4 regions of the Actinoplanes sp. NPDC048791 genome follow, and region 2 is predicted to be linked to each of the others. Evidence: riboswitches for the same ligand, from Rfam matches in the RefSeq annotation. Region 2 holds a riboswitch; each other region holds the start of a gene.
The links. Region 2 has a riboswitch for cyclic di-AMP ahead of AB0C29_RS31020 (hypothetical protein). Riboswitches for the same ligand answer to the same signal wherever they lie in the genome.
Positions count from the first base shown of each region.

Region 1: another riboswitch for cyclic di-AMP. It lies ahead of AB0C29_RS29955 (NlpC/P60 family protein); the one in region 2 lies ahead of AB0C29_RS31020 (hypothetical protein).
Region 3: another riboswitch for cyclic di-AMP. It lies ahead of AB0C29_RS32740 (transglycosylase family protein); the one in region 2 lies ahead of AB0C29_RS31020 (hypothetical protein).
Region 4: another riboswitch for cyclic di-AMP. It lies ahead of AB0C29_RS35790 (NlpC/P60 family protein); the one in region 2 lies ahead of AB0C29_RS31020 (hypothetical protein).

Region 1 is NZ_JBEZGQ010000525.1:475-5,733, forward strand. Features, by position in the region: gene AB0C29_RS29950 (RNA polymerase sigma factor RpoD/SigA) at 487-1,488, shown strand; gene AB0C29_RS29955 (NlpC/P60 family protein) at 1,573-2,499, opposite strand; cyclic di-AMP (ydaO/yuaA leader) riboswitch at 2,547-2,681, opposite strand; gene AB0C29_RS29960 (DUF3817 domain-containing protein) at 2,891-3,217, opposite strand; gene AB0C29_RS29965 (hypothetical protein) at 3,252-3,698, opposite strand; gene AB0C29_RS29970 (DUF6158 family protein) at 3,788-4,045, shown strand; gene AB0C29_RS29975 (DUF1360 domain-containing protein) at 4,065-4,631, shown strand; gene AB0C29_RS29980 (hypothetical protein) at 4,695-4,877, opposite strand; gene AB0C29_RS29985 (hypothetical protein) at 4,924-5,121, opposite strand.
Region 2 is NZ_JBEZGQ010000560.1:349-5,333, reverse strand. Features, by position in the region: partial or broken gene AB0C29_RS31045 (hypothetical protein) at 1-119, shown strand, start outside; gene AB0C29_RS31040 (TetR/AcrR family transcriptional regulator) at 70-678, opposite strand; gene AB0C29_RS31035 (ABC transporter permease) at 848-1,744, shown strand; gene AB0C29_RS31030 (ABC transporter ATP-binding protein) at 1,749-2,525, shown strand; gene AB0C29_RS31025 (hypothetical protein) at 2,543-3,583, opposite strand; cyclic di-AMP (ydaO/yuaA leader) riboswitch at 3,623-3,772, opposite strand; cyclic di-AMP (ydaO/yuaA leader) riboswitch at 4,051-4,188, shown strand; gene AB0C29_RS31020 (hypothetical protein) at 4,192-4,985, shown strand, end outside.
Region 3 is NZ_JBEZGQ010000617.1:93-4,727, reverse strand. Features, by position in the region: partial or broken gene secF (protein translocase subunit SecF) at 1-1,367, shown strand, start outside; gene AB0C29_RS32745 (SAM-dependent methyltransferase) at 1,471-2,265, shown strand; gene AB0C29_RS32740 (transglycosylase family protein) at 2,320-2,946, opposite strand; cyclic di-AMP (ydaO/yuaA leader) riboswitch at 2,951-3,098, opposite strand; gene AB0C29_RS32735 (GNAT family N-acetyltransferase) at 3,270-4,127, opposite strand; partial or broken gene AB0C29_RS32730 (hypothetical protein) at 4,412-4,635, shown strand, end outside.
Region 4 is NZ_JBEZGQ010000737.1:313-4,289, forward strand. Features, by position in the region: gene AB0C29_RS35780 (hypothetical protein) at 1-329, shown strand, start outside; gene AB0C29_RS35785 (SRPBCC family protein) at 423-1,043, shown strand; gene AB0C29_RS35790 (NlpC/P60 family protein) at 1,099-2,091, opposite strand; cyclic di-AMP (ydaO/yuaA leader) riboswitch at 2,106-2,243, opposite strand; partial or broken gene AB0C29_RS35795 (sigma factor) at 2,580-2,822, opposite strand; gene wrbA (NAD(P)H:quinone oxidoreductase) at 2,971-3,606, shown strand; gene AB0C29_RS35805 (VOC family protein) at 3,585-3,938, shown strand.

The sequences.
Region 1 (5,259 bases), on a different contig from region 2:
GGCCCGCCGAACGGCCGTCATTCCCGGGAGGGTCACCCGTACGGGCGAGTGAACTGGGGCTTGTCGTGCCGCATCGTGGCAGGTGGTCCCGTTCGCGGTCGGCGACGGGAGCTTTTGCCGTGGCGTTTGGGTCAAGCCGGACGGCAACCTGTCGATGCTGGACGTGAACCCAATCGGCTACCAGCCCGTACTGGGTAGTGATGAGCATCGCAGCGGAATCCGTGATGCCCGTCGCTGTGACGAAGAGGGGCCGATGGTGTCATGAAGCGGGCACAGGGTATGCGTCTCATCACGCATCCACCGGCGGGTGCTGCTCCGAATACCTCTGCAGGAGCCCTCTTCAGTAAGTATGCACGCGGCTCTCAGCTGATGCTCAGACACTCGTGACACTTTCGACTCACCAGCCGGAATCAGCGCAGGGCGCCAACTGTTCAGGTATGTGTCAGCACCGCAATGCATGAACTGCGGACGTTACGGGGAGGGCTGATGGACGCAGGTATTGCCCGTAACAGGGTTAGTGAAGGCAATGAGGGGACCGTGGGCAACGTGGAGAAGAACACCGTGATGAGGACCGACCAGGTCGCCGAGGAGCGCGACCTCGTCGGAGTCTACCTGCACGAAATCTCCCGGACGCCGCTGCTGGATGCTGCCAGGGAGGTCGACCTCTCCAAGGCAATCGAGGCCGGCCTCTACGCCGAGCACCTGCTCGACACCGGCGAGGTCCGTCGCGGCGTGAGCCGGGAAGAGCTGGAGCGGCTGGTCACCGAGGGCAAGCGGGCGAAGGATCTCTTCATTCGCGCCAACCTGCGACTGGTCGTGTCGATCGCCCGCCGTTACGTGCGCTCGGGCATGCCGATGCTCGACCTCATCCAGGAGGGCAACACCGGCCTCGTGCGCGCCGTCGAGAAGTTCGACTACGAGCGTGGCTACAAGTTCTCGACCTACGCGACGTGGTGGGTCCGCCAGGCCATCAGCCGGGCCATCGCCCAGCAGGAGCGCACCGTGCGCCTGCCCGTGCACCTGGTCGAGGACGTCAACCGGATGCGCAACGTCACCCGTCAGCTCGTCCGCGAGCTCGGCGCCGACCCGGAGCCCGCGCAGGTCGCCGCGGCGCTGGGCGTGACGGTGGAGCGCGTCACCGAGCTGACCCGCTGGGCCCAGGACACCGTGTCCCTGGACACCCCGGTGGGCGACGACGGCGACACCAACCTCGGCGACCTGGTCGCCGACAGCGACGCGCCGTCGCCCGAGGAGATCGTCCTGACCGCGCTGGAGCGTCAGCGCATCGAGGGACTGCTGAACCACCTCGACGACCGGTCGGCGGGCATCATGCGCGCCCGGTACGGCCTCGAGGACGGTCGCGAGCACTCGCTGACCGAGGTGGCGTCGCGGTTTTCGCTCTCCCGGGAGCGCATCCGCCAGCTGGAGATCCAGGCGCTCGGCCGGCTGCGTGAGCTGGCCCGGGCCGAGGGCCTGCAGGCCGCGTAAGGCAGACCGCCAGTACGGCGAAAGGCCGGTGACCCCCGCGGGGACACCGGCCTTTTCTCGTGCCTGCTACTCGGGTGACCCGGCTCAGGTGACCCGGCCGTAGCCGTTCGGGGTCATGATGTCGATCGTGCGCTTCTTGACGGGCTGGCCCGCGCGGGAGGCGTCGATGATCTGGCCACCGCCGACATAGATGCCGACGTGTCCGTTGCTGCGGTAGAAGACCAGGTCGCCCGGCTTGAGCTCGGACCGTGAGATCCGTGTCGTGGCGCTGTACTGAGCGGCGGCGTTGTGCGGCAGCGACTTGCCGGCGGCCCGCCACGCGGCGGAGGTCAGGCCCGAGCAGTCGTAACCGTCCGGTCCGTCCGCGCCGTAGTCGTACATCACGCCGAGGGCGTTGTAGGCGAAGGTGACAGCCTTACCGGCGGAGCCCGCGATGGACGGGATGTTGCCGGTGTACTTGCTGGACTTCTCCGTGGGCGAGCCGTAGGCGGCGGTGCGCATCGCGTACAGCTTCTTGAGGTCGCCCTCGATCTTCTTCTTGCGCGCGTTGAGGGCCTTGGCCTCGGCTTCCTGCTTCTTCTGGGTCGCCTTGAGGGCGGCCTGGCGCTCGGCGAAGTTCTCCGTCGTCGCGCGGTACTCCGCGATGTCGCGGCCGCGGCTGCGGGAGATCTGCTCGAGGATGCTCATCCGGTCCATGAGGTTGTCCGCGCCCTCGAGCACGACGTTCATGGTGCCGATGTTGCCCGTCTTGTACGCCGACGCCGCGATCGCGTCCATCTGCGAGCCGGCGGCCTCCAGGGCGGCCTTGGCCGGGCCCAGCGACGCGGCCAGCTTCTTTTCCTGGTCCTTGGTCTGCTTGAGGCTGATGTTCATCTTGTTGTACGACTCGACGACGTCCTCGAGCTGATCGGACGCCTTGTCGATCTTCTTCGTCAGCTCACTCGTCGACGGTTCCGCGTGTGCGGCGGTCGCGGTGGTGCCGGTGATCGCGATCGCCAGGGCGGCAACCACCAGCGCACGGAGCCTCGTGCGGGCGTGTGGCAACGGTTTGTGGCCTTTCTTCCGCTCGGGCCGCCTACCGGGTTAGCTGACGGGTTCGGGGCGGGAAGAAGGCCCCTACCGCTCGCGCGGATTCACCCCGGTGCTGCTTCGGTTGGTTCCCCGGTTCGTCGTGGCGGAGGCGGTGACCGTGGGGGATCTGGTCGCCGTTTCCGCCGGCGAGGATTCGGCGGCGTTGGCCGGCGCCACCGAGGGTGTGGCTGCGGACCGGACCAACCGCATTAACTTATCGGCGCGCGGCATTAACACAAGAGCCCGTAGAGTGACTTGCGCCAATGATCACAAATAAGAGAATGATCCCGATAACGGCGGGCAACAAATCCGTTCCGCAGCGTTACTTTTTCTACTCTGCCATGACCGGCGGGGAAGTGCGTGCGGCCGGGACCCACTTGTGGGAGACGACCCGTTCGGCCCAGAAGGAGAAGAACGGGATCGTGCCGGCCAGCATCACCAGCAGCATCCGGCCCAGCGGCCAGTGCGCCCGGCGGCTCAGGTCGAAGGCGGCGACCAGGTAGACCATGTACAGGAAGCCGTGGATCGGGCCGATCGCGGCCACCACGGTGTCGTTGTCACCCAGGTACTTCAGCGGCATGCCGACCAGCACGAGCGCGATCAGGACCACGCCGACGATCCAGGCGATGATCCGGTAGCGGGTGAGGGCTCCCTGCACGGTGCACGTCCTTCTTGAACTCGACGGTCTGAACTCAGCCGGCGCTGGCGCGGCGGCCGGGATAGTCGCTCGGCCGGGCTCCGGGGTGGGCGGCCAGCCAGCTGAGGTAGTCGTTGTAGGCGGCCAGCTCGGGATCGTCGTCGGCCGGCGCCACCTGCGCCACCGGCACGCGGACCGGGCGGCGCACGGTCACCGGGGCATCCTGGCGCGGCACGGGCGGCTGCTCCGGTTGTGGCTCAGCCTCCGCGGGCCCGTCCTGCTCGGCGGCGCGGGCGGCGCGGCGCTCCTGCTGGACCTCGCGGAACCAGATGAACACCACGAAGAGGGCGAACACCGGCCATTCGAAGGTGTAGCCCCAGCTGAGCGAGTTGCCACCGGTGGCCCGGCTGAACTGCCACCAGCCCAGGGCCAGGAAGCCGGCCACGAGCACGAGCGCCAGGATGTGGCGCGCGATCCACGCGGGGGTCCACAGCCCTTTCATGTCCCTCAGCGTACCGGCGGGTTTGGCGGCAGGGCGCACGGGCAACCGTTGCAGCAAGTACTTCAGCGACCGAGGAAGGGAGCGCCGTCATGACCGACGCCCGGCTCGACTCCGCCGGCGACGAGACCGTCGTCTCCGAGAACGGCATCGACCCCGCGGGGCTGGCCGACGACGATCTGTTCCGTGAGCTGGCCAGCCTGCACCGCACCCGGCTGCAGACGTTGCGGCACGGGCCCGACGCCGCCCTGGCCAACCACCTGCGGCGGACCGAGGAGCTGGAGAACGCGTACCTGTCCCGGTACCCGGGCCGTGAGGTCGATCCGGGCCGGCTCACCCAGGACTTCTGAGAGGACCCCGGACTTCATGATCTCCTCGGTACGCGGCCGGCTGAACCGGCTGCGGCGGGACTACGCACCCCACGAGCACCGGCCGCTGGACGGCTACGTCGCCACGATGGGGGCGTTCGGATTGCTCGCCGGCAGTCTGGCCGCCGCCGCCAAGCTGACCGCGAAGCCCGTACCGGACCGGCCGGCCACCGCCGACATCGTGTTGATCTCCATCGCGACGCACAAGCTGAGCCGGCTGATCGCCAAGGACGCGATCACCAGCCCGCTGCGCGCGCCGTTCACCCGCTATGCGGAGCCGGGCGGCAGCGGCGAGATCAACGAAGAGGTACGCGACCAGGGCAGCTCCCTGCGCCACTCCGTCGGTGAGCTGGTCAGCTGCCCGTTCTGCCTGGCGGTGTGGGTGGCCACCGGGCTCACCAGCGGTCTGGTCTTCGCGCCCCGGCTGACCCGGCTGGCGGCCACGGTCTTCACCGCCACGGCCGCCTCCGACTTCCTGCAGATGGCGTACTCCCTGGCCAAGGAGGCCGCGGAGGGTGACCGGCAGAGCGACGAGGACGACCGGCCGGCGCTGGCCCAGGCGGCCTGACCCCGGCACGAGAAAGCCCCCGGTCGCTCGACCGGGGGCTTACCGCTGTGCTGGGTGACGCGGTCAGGGCGGGCCCTCTCGCTCCAGGCCGGACCAGCCGCGCGAGCTTTCTTCCTCGCCCTTCTCGCCCTCGATGACCTCCCGGTCCACCGCGGTGTCGGAGTGCTCGCCGGCGAAGTCGCTGTCGCCGTCCGGTACGGCCTCCTCGTCGCCGAAGGCCGGCAGGCGTTCGTTCTGCTGGGTCATCTCGCTCCTTGGTCGGGCATCGAGGTCGTCGGGGCTTCGACGGGGATCAGGTGTCCAGCGCCCGCAGCGCCTCGGCCGCCTCGTCCTGGGCGTACTCGCCCTCGGGCAGCGCGTCGATGCGGGTCAGGGCGGTGGCGGGCAGGTCGGCGGCGATGGCCCCGCGCTGCAGGTCGGCGCTGCTGAGCCGTTCCTGCCCGGTGAAAGCCTCGTCGAGGTAGTCGTCCAGCACCTTCAAGTCACTCACGCTGCTTCGTCTACCCGGGGGGCAGGTCGTCAAACGGTGTGGCCTGAGTCACAACCACTACCGGAATCGGCGGGCCCGGCCGACGGTTGGATCAGATGTCGGTGTGATCAGTGTCCCCGGGCCTCACCCTTTGCCTTC
Region 2 (4,985 bases):
GGTACGGCGGAACCCTGGTCCACGGTCCACGCGCCCCGGCCGGCTGGCAGATCGAGGCGTCGTTCCCCGTCAGTGCGCGGGGCGGGTCTCCTGCAGCGCACGCAGGACGGCGTTGCTGAGGTTCTCGAGGTAGTCGTCGTCGATCGGGGTCCGCGAGACCGCCAGCCGCCAGTACAGCGGGCCCAGCATCATGTCGACGGCCAGGTCGGCGTTCGTGCCCGGGGGCAGCTCGCCGCGCTCGACGGCCTGTCCCACGATCTTCTCGCCGACGGCCTGCTGGTGGGTGCGCAGCGCCCGTTGCAGCGTCTCGGCGATCTTGGGGTTGCGGGCCGCCTCGGCCATCAGGTCGGGGATGATCTGGGACGCGATCCGGTGCTGCAGGGCCCGGCTCACGATGAACAGGAGCAGTTGCAGATCGCCGGCGAAGCTTCCGGTGTCGGGCATCGGCACGCTACGCTCCGCCACGGCGGAGACGATCTCGAGGACCATCTCCAGCTTGTTGCTCCACCGGCGGTAGATCGCGGTCTTACCGACGCCGGCCCGGCGCGCCACCGCCTCGATGGACAGGCGCCCGTAGCCGACCTCGGCCAGCTCGTTCATGACCGCGTTGCGGATGGCCGCGGTGATGTCCCCGCGGAGCACCGCCGCTCCGGCGGGTGCACGTTTCGCTGTAACCACGAGTGCACTATACGCCAGGACGCAACGGTTGCGTTCCGGCGCTCGTTCGGCTACTTTCGGGGCTGACGTCGATACGACGCCGTTCCATCGCGGCACACTGTTTAGTGTGTTCCCGCGCAAGTCATCCAGGTCCCCCATCCCCAGCGGACCGACCAGATCGGAGCGCCCCATGCCTCAGACGGCGGTCGCCGATTCCGAGACCGGCCTGACGCTCAAGGAGCTGGCCCGTAGACACGGGCTCAGCGCTGCCGGGAAGCTGCCTTCCCTGCCTGAGTACACACGTCAGCTCTGGGCGTACCGGCACTTCATCGCGTCGTACGCCAACGCCAAGGTCGCCTCGTCGCTCGGCAAGACCCGGCTCGGTGTGTTCTGGCAGGTGCTGACGCCGCTGATCAACGCGGCTGTCTACTACTTGATCTTCGGCGTGATCCTGAACACGAAGAGCGGGGTCGACAACTTCGTCGCGTACCTGTGCACCGGCGTGTTCATCTTCGGCTTCACCCAGTCCACGGTGTCGGCCGGCATCCAGGCGATCACCGGCAACCTCGGGCTGATCCGGGCCCTGCACTTCCCGAGAGGCAGCCTGCCCCTGGCCATCACCATGGTCGAGGTCCGCAACACGCTCGCCTCGCTGGCCGTGCTGATGGTCATCGTGGTCGGCTTCGGCGAGCCGATCACCCTGGAATGGCTGCTCATCGCGCCGATCTTCCTGCTCCAGGCCGTGTTCAACGCCGGCCTGGCCCTGGCCGGGGCCCGGCTGGGCAGCAAGATCCCGGACGTCCGGAACCTCATCCCGTTCGTCATGCGGATGTGGCTCTACCTGTCGGCCGTGCTCTACCCGGTCACCCGCTTCACCGACCACCTCAGCGGCTGGAAGCTGACCCTGGTGGAGGCGAACCCGATGCTGGTGTTCATCGACCTCATGCGGCACGCGCTGATGGAGGACGTGCCGCTCGCGGCGAGTCCCACGGTGATGTGGCTGGAGGCGCTCGCCTGGACGTTCGTGGTGGGTCTCGGGGGTTACGTCTACTTCTGGCGCGGAGAGAAGGGCTACGGCCGTGGCTGACAACATGACCGGCAGCGACCGGCGCGATCCGACGGTCATCGTCGACGATGCCCACGTGGTCTATCGGATCCAGCAGTCGGCGACCCCGGGCACCGGCAGCCCGCTCGCCAGCTTCAAGCGGCTCGTCACCGGCACCAAGCCGGCGACCATGCGCGAGGTGCACGCCATCAAGGGGGTGAGCTTCGTCGCGTACAAGGGTGAGGCCGTCGGCCTGATCGGCACCAACGGCTCGGGCAAGTCCACGCTGCTGCGGGCGATCGCCGGGCTGCTGCCGGTCGAGCGCGGTGCGATCTACGCGGCCGGCCAGCCGTCCCTGCTCGGCGTCAGCGCCGCCCTGATGAACGACCTGCCGGGTGAGCGCAACGTGGTCCTGGGCTGCCTGGCCATGGGCATGTCGCCGGCCGAGGTCAAGAGCAAGACCAAGGACATCATCGACTTCTCCGGCATCAACGAGCGCGGTGACTTCAGCTCGCTGCCGATGCGGACGTACTCGTCCGGCATGGGCGCCCGGCTGCGGTTCGCCATCGCGGCCGCCAAGCAGCACGACGTGCTGCTCATCGACGAGGCGCTGGCCACCGGTGACGCGAAGTTCCGCCGGCGCAGTGAGCAGCGGGTCCGGGACCTGCGCGCGCAGGCCGGCACCGTCTTCCTGGTGAGCCACAGCGAGCAGTCGATCCGCGACACCTGCGAGCGGGCCATCTGGCTGGAGTCGGGCCTGATCCGCGCCGACGGCCCGACCGACGACGTGCTGAAGGAGTACGAGGCCTACGTCAAGCGGTAGGCCCCGCACCCCCGCGGTCAGCGCATCGACATGTGCACGTGGTTGGTGTGGTCGCTCGACGGGTCGCCGCCGGCACCGGAGTACGACTTCCAGCCGCTGCTGGGCAGCCAGATCCGCCGGTACCAGATGACGTAGAGGATCCCGAGCCGGCTTGCATTGTTGATGAAGTAGTTCGCCAGCCGGTTGCCGTAGTCCTTGCTGGCCCCGGTCGCGTCGCCGCCGAAGCCGCCCTTGTCGGCGGCCCAGTCGCAGGCCCGGCCCTTCGGGTGCTCACCGCTGTTCTGGTGGCGGAAGCAGGCGATGAAGTGGTTGAAACCGTCCTTCTTCGCCTCCTGCATCGCGTGCAGGGTGCGCGGCGTGATGCAGCCCGAGGTGGTCGGGTCGTTGACGCTGCACGACTCGCTCGGCAGGGAGCCGTCCGAGTTGCGCGGCGCGGGCGCGGCCAGGGCGCTGCTGCCGCCGTCGCTGGAGGAACCGCCGCCGGACGACGAACTCGAGGATCCGCCGCTGGCGGCGTTGGCGACCTTCAACGCGTCCTCGGCCTGGTTCTTGCGCTTGGCCATGACGGTGAGCTGGCGCTGCTGTTCGCGGACAGCGGTGTCGATCGCCGTCTTGGCCTGCGCCTGCTGGTCCCGGCTGTCCCTCAGGTCGCGCACCGCGCGGTCCTGCTTGACGGCGATGGTCTCCAGGGTCTGCGCCCGGTCCAGCATGCTGCCGGTGGAGTCGGCGGTGATCATCGCCGTCATCGGCCCGAGCCGCCCGGTGCGGTACGCCCGCTGGACGATCTCGTCCAGCGCCGCCTGCCTGGGGCCGAGCTGGGTGTCGAGCTCCTTGAGCTTGGCGGTCAGCTCCCGCTGGCGCTTCTTGGAGCGGTCCAGCGCCTCCTGGGCCTCGACGAAGCCCTTGGACGCCGCCTCGAGCTGCTTGATGAGGGACTTCGAACCGCCCTCGCCGTCGTCGCCCGAGTCGCCCGGCGCGGCGAAGGGGCGGGGTGCGGCGGAAGCGGAGGTCGGGGCGGCGAGCGCCAGCCCCGAGGTGGCGACGAGGACCGCGAGCACGGTCGCTAATCGCCGGCGGACAGGGTTGAGCCTCACGAACATTCCTTCCGTCGGCCGCCGACCGAGTTAGCTGACGGGTTCGGGACGGAAGCGATCCCTACCGATCGCGCGGGGGTGCGCGGATCGGATTCACCCCATTACTCAAGTGGTTCCCCGGCTCGCCGTGCGGCGATTAGGCGGCGGTCTGCGCTGAGACCGTGACGAACACTACCCATCAATGCTAAGAATCGACAGTCGTCACACCCTACGCAATCGATCGTGCACTGATGGTGAGCAATCGGCGGAAAGAATGCAACGACTCACATTAATGCGTCGTTACGGGCTATGACCTGCGTCATTCCATCGAGCGGTGACGGAAAGTCGTTGCCCGGTAACCGTTTTACCGTTCGCGGCAGCACTGCCACTTCGGCCGTTGTCAGGTAAGCTGGCCGCCGGTCACTGCCAGGAGGCGCTGCCCCCAAGGCGCCGGCAGTCCACCATCTAATCGTCGCAAGATGAGCCGGGGAACCACAGAACTACCGGGGTGAATCCACGAGTCAGTGGTAGGGATCGCTTCCGTCCCGAACCCGTCAGCTAACCCGGCCGGTGGTCACGCGGAAGGATTCTGAATGACGGCAAGACCCCGCCGGTGGCTGATCCTCGCCCTGGCACCGCTCGCCGCGGTCACGATGATGCTCGCGCCCGCATCCCCGGCGAACGCCGATCCGGACGACACCAAGTCGGCCACCGCCGACGACGGCGATGACAACCCGCTGCTGAACGACGTGCTGGACTCCACGGGCCGGCGCTATCTGACGGCGAGGGCGGCGGTCGCCAAGTCGACCAAGACCCAGCTCGGTCTCGCCCTCAAGGTCAAGAACGCCGAGGCGAAGCGCGACCTGCTGCTGCCCGAGGTGGGCGCGGTCGCCGCTCAGCAGTACCGCACCGGCGGCATCTCGACCATGGGCTTCCTGCTCAACACCACCAGCCCGGACGGCTTCCTCAAGAAGGCGGTCTCCCTGGAGGAGATCAACGCCCTCAACGACGGCAAGCTGCGCGAGCTGGATCAGGCCATCGACGAGGTGACCGCCAACAAGACGCGCCTGGACCAGGAGGTCAAGGCGCAGAAGCAGAACCTCGCGCTGATGGAGAAGCAGAAGGAGTCGGCCGAGAAGGCGCTGGCCCAGGTCGGCGGCAAGTCGGTGACGGGCGGCTTCGTGGTCGCCAAGTCCCGGACCGCCGCGCCCGCCCCCCGCAACTCCGACGGCGAGTTCGGCCCGGAGTCCTGCAACGTCGACGACCCGACCACGGGCGGTTGCATCACGGCGCGGACCTTCCACATGTACAAGGAAGTGAAGAAGGCCAAGTTCAACCGGTTCGTCGGTTGTCACCGCAACGGCGGCCCGTTCGAGCATCCCAAGGG
Region 3 (4,635 bases), on a different contig from region 2:
CCATCGCGTTCATCGTGGCGGTGTACCGCGTGGTCGGTGCGCTGGCGGCGGTGGCGCTGGTGGCGTACGGGTTGATCTCCTACGCCGCGCTGCTGGCGGTCGGCGCCACCCTGACCCTGCCCGGCCTGGCCGGGTTCGTGCTCGCCATTGGGATGGCGGTCGACGCCAACGTGCTCGTTTTCGAACGGGCCCGGGAGGAGTACGCCGGCCGGCCCACCCTGCGCAGCGCGATCCGCGGCGGCTTCGCCCGGGCCTGGTCGGCGATCATCGACTCCAACGTGACCACCCTGGTGGCCGCCGCCCTGCTGTTCCTGCTCGCCTCCGGCCCGGTACGCGGCTTCGGCGTCACCCTGGGCATCGGGGTGCTGGCGTCCATGTTCACCGCGCTCGTGCTGACCCGGCTACCGGCCGAGGCCCTGTTGCGCCGGCGGTGGCTGGTCGTGCGCCCACGGTGGAGCGGCATCGCCCACGCCGGCCGGGTCCGCCAGGCGATCGAGTCCCGCGGCCCGGACCTGATGCGCCGCCGGCGACTGTGGCTGGCTGTCTCGGCGGCGGCGGTGCTGCTCTCCATCGGCGGCGTCGCCACCCGGGGGCTGAACCTCGGCGTCGAGTTCACCGGCGGCCGCATGGTCGAGTACGCCACCAGCCGGCCACTGTCGACCGACGCGGCCCGGGCAGCCGTGGAAGCCGCGGGCGTCGACCGGGCCGTGGTCACCCAGGTCGGCCAGGGCAACGTCTCGGTGCGGGCGGGCGCCTTCGACGACGCCACCGAGCAACGCGTACGCGACTCGCTCGGCACGGCCGGCGGCGGTGACGTCCAGCAGTTGCGGGACGACAAGGTCGGGCCCAGCCTCGGTGCCGAACTGCGGGACAAGGCGCTGCTCGCGGTGGCGATCGCTCTCGGCGCGCAGCTGGCGTACCTGTCGGTGCGGTTCCAATGGCGCTGGAGTGCGGCGGCGGTGCTGGCGATGCTCCACGACGTGGTCATCCTGATCGGGGTGTTCGCCTGGCTCGGCAAACCCGTCGACGGGGTGTTCCTGGCCGCGGTGCTGACCGTGGTCGGCTACTCGGTCAACGACTCGGTGGTGGTCTTCGACCGGATCCGGGAGCTGGTCCACGGTCAGCGCAAGATCAGCCCGAAGCTGCGGGTGCCGTTCGCGCGGCTGGCCAACACGGCGTGCCTGCAGACGGTCCCGCGTACGGTCAACACCGGGCTGGGGGCGGTGTTCATCCTGGCCGCCCTGGCGACGCTGGGCGGGGCGTCGCTGGTCGACTTCGCCGTGGCGCTGCTGGTGGGGATCGTGGTGGGCACGTACTCGTCGGTGTTCCTGGCCACGCCGCTGGCGATCACCTTCCGGTCCCGCTGACCCCGGGCAGCGGGGTGTGCGCCGCCGTGCGCCCACCCCGCTGCTTGGCGCGGTAGGGTTCCCGCCACCGATCGATGCCGCCGGTAGCGGAAGGACGAGCCCGATGACGGATCCCGCGCAGCTCAATACGGACGTGCCGCACTCGGCGCGGGTCTGGAACTACCTGCTCGGCGGCAAGGACAACTTCGCGGCGGACCGGGAGGCGGCCGACTACGCCGTCCGGCTGATGCCCGAGCTCGTGCTGTCGGCCCGGGCCAACCGGCAGTTCCTCGGCCGGGCCGTGCGGTTCCTGGCCGGCGAGGGCCGGATCCGCCAGTTCCTGGACGTCGGCACCGGGCTGCCCACCGCCGACAACACCCACGAGGTGGCCCAGGCCGTCGCCCCGGACGCCCGCGTCGTCTACGTCGACAACGACCCGCTGGTCCTCACGCACGCCCGCGCGCTGCTGACCAGCAGCCCCGAGGGGGCCACCGACTACCTCGCGGCCGACGTCCGCGATCCGCAGGCCATCCTCCGGGCCGCCGCCACCACACTGGACTTCGGCCGGCCCACCGCGGTGGTGCTGTCCGGCATCCTCAACTTCGTCATGGACGACGCCGAGGCCCGGTCGGTGGTCGAGCAGTTCCTGGCCGCGGTGCCCGCCGGCAGCTTCCTGCTGATCTCGCATCCGACCACGGAGGTCAACGGCGAGGCCGTCAAGGAGTCGATGCGGCAGTGGAACGAGAGCGGCGCGGCGCCGATCAGGACCCGCACCCTCGAGGAGATCCGCGGCTTCTTCGCCGGGCTGGAGCTGCTCGAACCCGGCGTCGTGACCTGCACGGCCTGGCGGCCGGACCCGCGGCACCCCGGCATCACCGAGGTCGTGTCGGAGTTCGTCGCGGTGGGCCGCAAGCCCTGAGCGCCGGTGGGGGGCCCGGCTGCCCCACGGGGGTAAGGCAGCCGGGCCGGCTCATCACAGCGACAGGCGCTGACCGGGGAAGATCAGGTTGGGGTTGCCGCCGAGCTGCGCCCGGTTGAGCTGGTACAGCGCGCGCCAGCCGCCCTTGACGTGCTGGGCCGCCGCGATCTTGGCCAGCGTGTCACCGGACTTCACCGTGTAGTGCCTGCCGGTGGCCTTGACCGAGGTGCGCTTGGTCGCCGCCGACTTCTTGTGCGTGGTGGTACGCGACGCCGTGGCCTTCTTGCCGCTCGACGAGGAACCGCCGGTGTTCTTCGCCTGGTAGGACTTCGACGAGCCGGCCTTCTTGCCGCACACCGGCCACGCGCCGATGCCCTGGCCGTCGAGCACCTTCTCGGCGATGCGGATCTGCTCCGAGCGGCTCGCCTTGTTGGCGGTGCTCGCGTACTTGCCGCCGCCGTACGCCTTCCACGTGCTGCGGCTGAACTGCAGGCCACCGTAGTAGCCGTTGCCGGTGTTGATGCTCCAGTTGCCACCGGACTCGCACTGCGCGATCGCGTCCCAGTTGACACCGGACTGCGCCGCGGCCGGAGAGGCCGGGCCCAGCAGGGCGACGGTGCCCGCGGCACCGGCCACGACCAGGCCGAGGGCGCGCAGGGACTGCTTGTGGATCTGTGCCATCGAGTGAACCTCCACGCCTGCGAGGTCAGCTGTCGGGTTCGGGCTGAGGTTGCCCGGCCGCTGTGGTGCCGCGGCTTCACCCCGGAGGCGCGCGGTGAGCGCGCCGGAGAACCTGTGGGTCCCCCGCTCCATGCCTGAGTTGAGTTCCCAGCCCGGTCGGCGGCAGGACTCGGCGTTACCGACCGCGGGGCCCGCGTCAGCGGACCGGCCGACGGTAACCACGTTGCCCGCCACGGGGCCAACCTCCGGGGGCCTAACGTGACGTTGTTCTCAGCTTTTGCCCACTTTTGATCTTGGTCAGAATCGGGGCAAGGCTGTCGATATCACCGGCCGTACTCCTCGGAGCCGCGGGTGAGGACGTACCAGCCGTCGCGGTCGAAGCCGGCGAAGCGCAACCGGTCGGCGAGCAGGGTGCTCAGCGTCTCCCGTACGGCGACCCGCCAGTCCTTGGCCGCCCCCGGGGTCCGGCGGCGCAAGCTCTCGATGTCCTCCGGGACGGCCACCACCACGGTCTGCCCCCGGAACGAGCCCGGCACCGGCCCACCGTTGCCCGCACGGCGCAGCGCCACGGTGGCGGTCGGCGGCCGCACGGACCGCACCGGCTTGCCGGCACTGGCGGAGACGACCGCCGGGGCGGCGAGATCCCAGCGCACCATCAGCCGGTCGCTCTCGTCGTCGCCGTTGATCCGGTCGTGCATCGGGCCGTAGAAGTTCGCCAGGTACTCCGTCGGCACCGCGCCCAGCTTGGCCAGGTTGAAGTAGGCGTTGCGGGCCACCAGCGGGTCGAACGTCCAGCTGATCGTGCTGATGCCGCGCTGCAGCGCCCAGACCCGCTGGTGCTGCTTGAGCGCGAAGCCGACGCTGCGCCCGGCCGCGGCGGCGGACACCCCGGCGATGTGGCTGTGCAGCTCGCGCTCACCCGGCGCGGCGAAGAACGCCACCGCGGCCCCGACCAGGGTGCCGCCGTCGAAGGCACCGGCCACGTAGTTGCCCGACTTCGCCAGCGCGCGCAGCAGCTCGGTGCTCAGCAGCGGGCCGCTCGCGTCGTCCTGCCAGATGCCGGCCAGCATCCGGTCCAGCGTGGTCAGCTCGGCCAGGCTGTGCACCGGGCGGACCAGCACCCGCGCCGCCCGCGCGGCCACCGTGGCCGCCTCCATCGCCGCCACGATCACCCTGCTCACGACGGCGGCTCCGGAGCGGACACGTCGGCGACCGGGCCGGCGACGAGGGTCGCGAGATCCATGTGTGCTCACCTTCGGCGGTGACGGGTGTGCTCAGCGTAGGCCCCGGCCGGGCCGTCCGGGGGGCGTCCGAACCCTGAGGTCTACCCGTCTTGACCAGCCTTTCCCCCCGAAGGTCCAGAAAGGGTGGACATCAAGTGATCTCTTGCCGGCGGCCTCGCGTATCTTGACGTACCGGTCGGCACCCCCGTGGCCACCGGTCTTTCCCACGGCAGGACGACGAGATGGCTGACGATTCCGAGCGCGACGATCCGGTGCTGGTCCGCCCGTACATCACCACCCAACCGGCTGAGCCCGGTGACCGGCAGGCGCCCACCTGGCCCGCGACCGCGGATCTGCCCGAGGACGGCACCGGCGAGATGCCGGTTGCCGCGCCGGCCCCCGTCACCGTCACCGACCCGGCGGCCAAGAGCACCGCGCTACGCCGGCAGAAGCTGCTCGTGCTGGC
Region 4 (3,977 bases), on a different contig from region 2:
TGATCGGACACATTGGAGCCCACCGTTACCGTCGGAGCCATGGCAGCCACCTCGCCGCGGCCGGCTTCCTCGTCACGGTGGTCGCGCTGTCCACCGCCTTCACCGGCGGACCCGGCGCGGCGCTCGCGGTGGCCGGCCGTACGGCAACCTGTGCGGTCGTGTCCGCTGAGCGGCTGCGGTGCCCGGACGGGACCACCGTGGCCGTCGACGACCGGGCAGCGGACGACACTGCGGTGGTTTACGACCCTCGGGGCTGGGTCGACGCCCAGACGGAGACGGCGTACCGCTCGGCGGAGCACACGGGGCTCCGCTGGACGTTCGCCGGCTGAGTGGGTCCCTTCTCATGCCAGCCTTGGCTTATATAAGCGACGGCTGGCATACTGGCCTGCGTCCGGAACGGCTTGGCATGGGGAGGACGACCGATGATCGAAATCGCGGAGCAGCTGGAGGCCATTCAGCGCACCGTCAGCAGGGGGCCGATCGAGGGTGGCGAAGGGGTCACCGTCCTGCTCGGCCGGGTCTACGACGGTGCGGTTGAGGACGTCTGGGCGGCCCTGACCGACCCGGAGCGGATCAGGCGGTGGTTCTATCCGGTCAGCGGGGATCTGCGGGCCGGCGGCAAGTTCCAGCTGGAGGGCAACGCGGGCGGCGACATCCTGGCTTGCGAACCGCCCCACCTGCTGCGGCTGACCTTCGGCGGCCCGCTGAGCCTAGTGGAGCTGCGCTTGTCCCCGGACGGCGCGGAGCGGACCCGGCTCGAGCTGGAGCACACCGTCCCCATCGAGATGGCCCGCAGCGGCGCGGGGGCGCTCTACGTCGGCCCCGGCTGGGACGGCGCATTCCTGGCCCTGGCGCTGTTTCTGCAGGGTGTGGTCGCCGAGGACCCGGTCGCCGCGGCCAGCTCGCCGGAGGCCCGGGAGTTCACGCTGCGGTCCGTGCACATCTGGGTGAGCGTGGTCGAGGCCTCCGGCACGGCGGAGCCGGAGGACATTGCCGCGGCCAAGGAGATGTCGCTGGCCCAGTTCGCCCCTGAACAGGCCTGAAAAGGAGAAAGCCGCCACAGAGGTGGCGGCTTTTCCGTCGTGCTCGGTGCCGGCGTCAGCCCGTCGGGCGGCGGATGCCGGTGATGGCCCCGCTGCGATCGATCGACGCCATGCGGACGTGGTCACCCGTGTGCGGTGCGTGCACCATCGTGTTGCCGCCGACATAGATGCCGACATGATGGACCGGACTGCCGTAGAAGATCAGGTCGCCCGGCTGCAGCTGACTGCGGCTGACCGCCCGACCCGCTCCGATCTGGTCACCGGTGAAGTGCTCCAGGTGCACCCCGACCACCGCCCAGGCCACCTTGGTCAGACCGGAGCAGTCGTAGCCGCCCGGCCCTTCCGCACCGAAGATGTAGGGCTTGCCGATGAGGTCGCACGCCTTCTGCGCCGCCCGGCCACCCTTGTCGTCGGTGTAGTCGACCGGGCACGGGCCCGTCTTGAACGCACCGTCGGAGACGCCGCTCGCGCCGTACGCCCTGATCCGCAGTTTCTGCAGCTCGTCGACCTTCTTCTGGATGTCCTTCTTCTGCTTGGCCAGCGCCTTGTCGCGCGCCGCCACGGCTTTGGTCAGAGTGTCCAGGTCGCGCTTGTCGCCCGCGAGCTGGTCGCGCAACTTCGCGGCGCCCGAGACCGACTCACGCTGGTGCCGGCTGATCTGGTCGAGGAACGTGAGCTTCTCGGTCAGAGAGGTCGGCGAGCCACTGACGACCATGGCCTTCATGGCACTGGGCGAGCCCTGCATGTAGGCCTTTCCCGCCATGTTGCCCACCTGCGACATGGCCAGGTCGACCTCCAGCTCCAGCGGTGCGAGCCGTTTGTCGATCTTGCGGAGCTGGTCCTGGTTCTTGAGCAGCTGGTTGTGCACGTTGTTGTACTGCTCGATGACCGGTTCCAGCTTGTTCCACTGCTCGTCGATCTGCTTTTCGATGCTCGACGGGGACGGTGTCGCATTCGCCACCCCGGGAGTGAGAAGAATCCCGACCGCGACGACGGCGCAGGCGATGCTGCGCAGAATTGCGGCGCTGCGCGCCTCAATCCGTTTCACGTAGGTGCAGTGTCCTTTCTTCCCTCGGCCGCCGACCGGGTTAGCTGACGGGTGCGGGCGGGAAGCGCGCCCGGCCACCGTGTTGCTGGTGGCTTGACCCCAGAATTCGTGGGTCCCCGGTTCGTCTCGCGACGATTAGGCGGTGGCCCGTCAGTTCGCCCGGGTTGGGACGAGGGGGGACTGCCGAGCCGGGCACTACCGTACTCCCGATCAACGGCGAATTGAACCCGGCGGTATCAGGACACACTGCGCCGAACATTGGTTGACGCAGCGTAAGGAAATGGCCGTCAAAGCGGCCAGGCCGAGAGCGCCCGGTCCAGCCAGGGCAATACCAGAATCACTGTGGGTAATACCAGCAGGCCGACCGCGCCGGTGGCCGCGGCCAGGCTCAAGGTCACGGTGACCGGGCGCGGATCACTCACATTCAACCGGTCGCCCGGATCGGCCGTCGCGGCGCCGGGCCGCCCGCCGAGCCCCGTACGGCCGGGCAGCGGTTCCGGGATCCACTCGCCGACATAGCGTTCCCGCCGCGAGCGTGCGGAACGCAGCTGGTCGAGGCAGATGCGCCCGGCCACCCGGGTCAGCCAGGCGCCCGGTGACTCGATGGCCTCCTGCTGCGCGGCCGGCATGGCGTACCAGCGGGCGTAGGTCTCCTGCACCACGTCCTCGGCGTCGGCCAGTGAGCCCAGCAACCGGTACGCGAGATTGATCAGCTGCCGCCGTTCGCTCATGCCCCCGGCTCCTTCGATCGTCGCGTCCGCACCGGGTCCGACGAGACACCGCACCGGATTGTGAGGCCGGCGCGCCACCTCACATTCTGCGGTGCTCTGTCGTCGTACCGCTGCACCCCAACGCCCATCCGACCGGGAGAGACGAGTCATGGAATCCGTGAACGCCGCGATCGTGTACTACAGCGCCACCGGCACCGTGCACGCGCTGGCGCGGGCCGCCGCCGAAGGCGCGGAGAAAGCCGGCGCCCAGGTCCGGCTGCGCCGGATCGCCGAGTCGGCCCCGCCGCAGGCGATCGACGCGAACCCGGCCTGGGGCCGGCACCTGCGGGACACCGCCGGCCTGACCGAGGCGAGCCTCGACGACCTGGCCTGGGCCGACGTGGTGCTGATGGGCACACCGACCCGCTTCGGCAACGTGTCCGCCCAGCTCAAGGCCTTCATCGACAGCACCGGACCGCTGTGGGCGCAGGGCGGCCTGGCCGGCAAGGTCTACTCGGCCTTCACCGCCTCCAACACCGCCCACGGCGGCCAGGAGTCCACCCTGCTGGCGCTGGGCAACGTGTTCTACCACTGGGGCGGCATCATCGTGCCACCCGGCTACACCGACCCGATCCAGTTCCGGTCGGGCAACCCGTACGGCACCTCGCACGTCGCGGGCGACGGCCCGCCCGGTGACATAGCCTTGCAGGCAGCCCGGCACCAGGCTCTCCGTGCGGTCGAGACCGCCGCCTCGCTCAAGGCCGGCGCCGGCAGGAGGAGCACATGCGCGCCCGACGCATCATGACCAACCTTCCCGTGCCCGACCTCGAGGCGGCGAAGGGCTTCTACACCGATTTCCTCGGCCTGAGCACCGAGGAGTTCAACCTGGGCTGGGTGGCCCGCTACACCTCATCCGACGGCGGGGCGAGCGTGCAGCTGGTGAGCGGTGACGCCACCGCACCCGAGGACTCGGTGATCTCCGTGCAGACCGACGACGTCGACGGGGCCTACGAGGAGGCGCAGCGGCTCGGCTACGAGATCGTGCACCCACTGACCACCGAGCCGTGGGGCGTACGCCGCTTCTTCGTCCGGGCGCCGGACGGCAACGTGCTCAACATCGTGGCCCATCGGGACTGACCGGAAGTTGCGTGCCGGCGCGACCAGTGGGTAGAGATG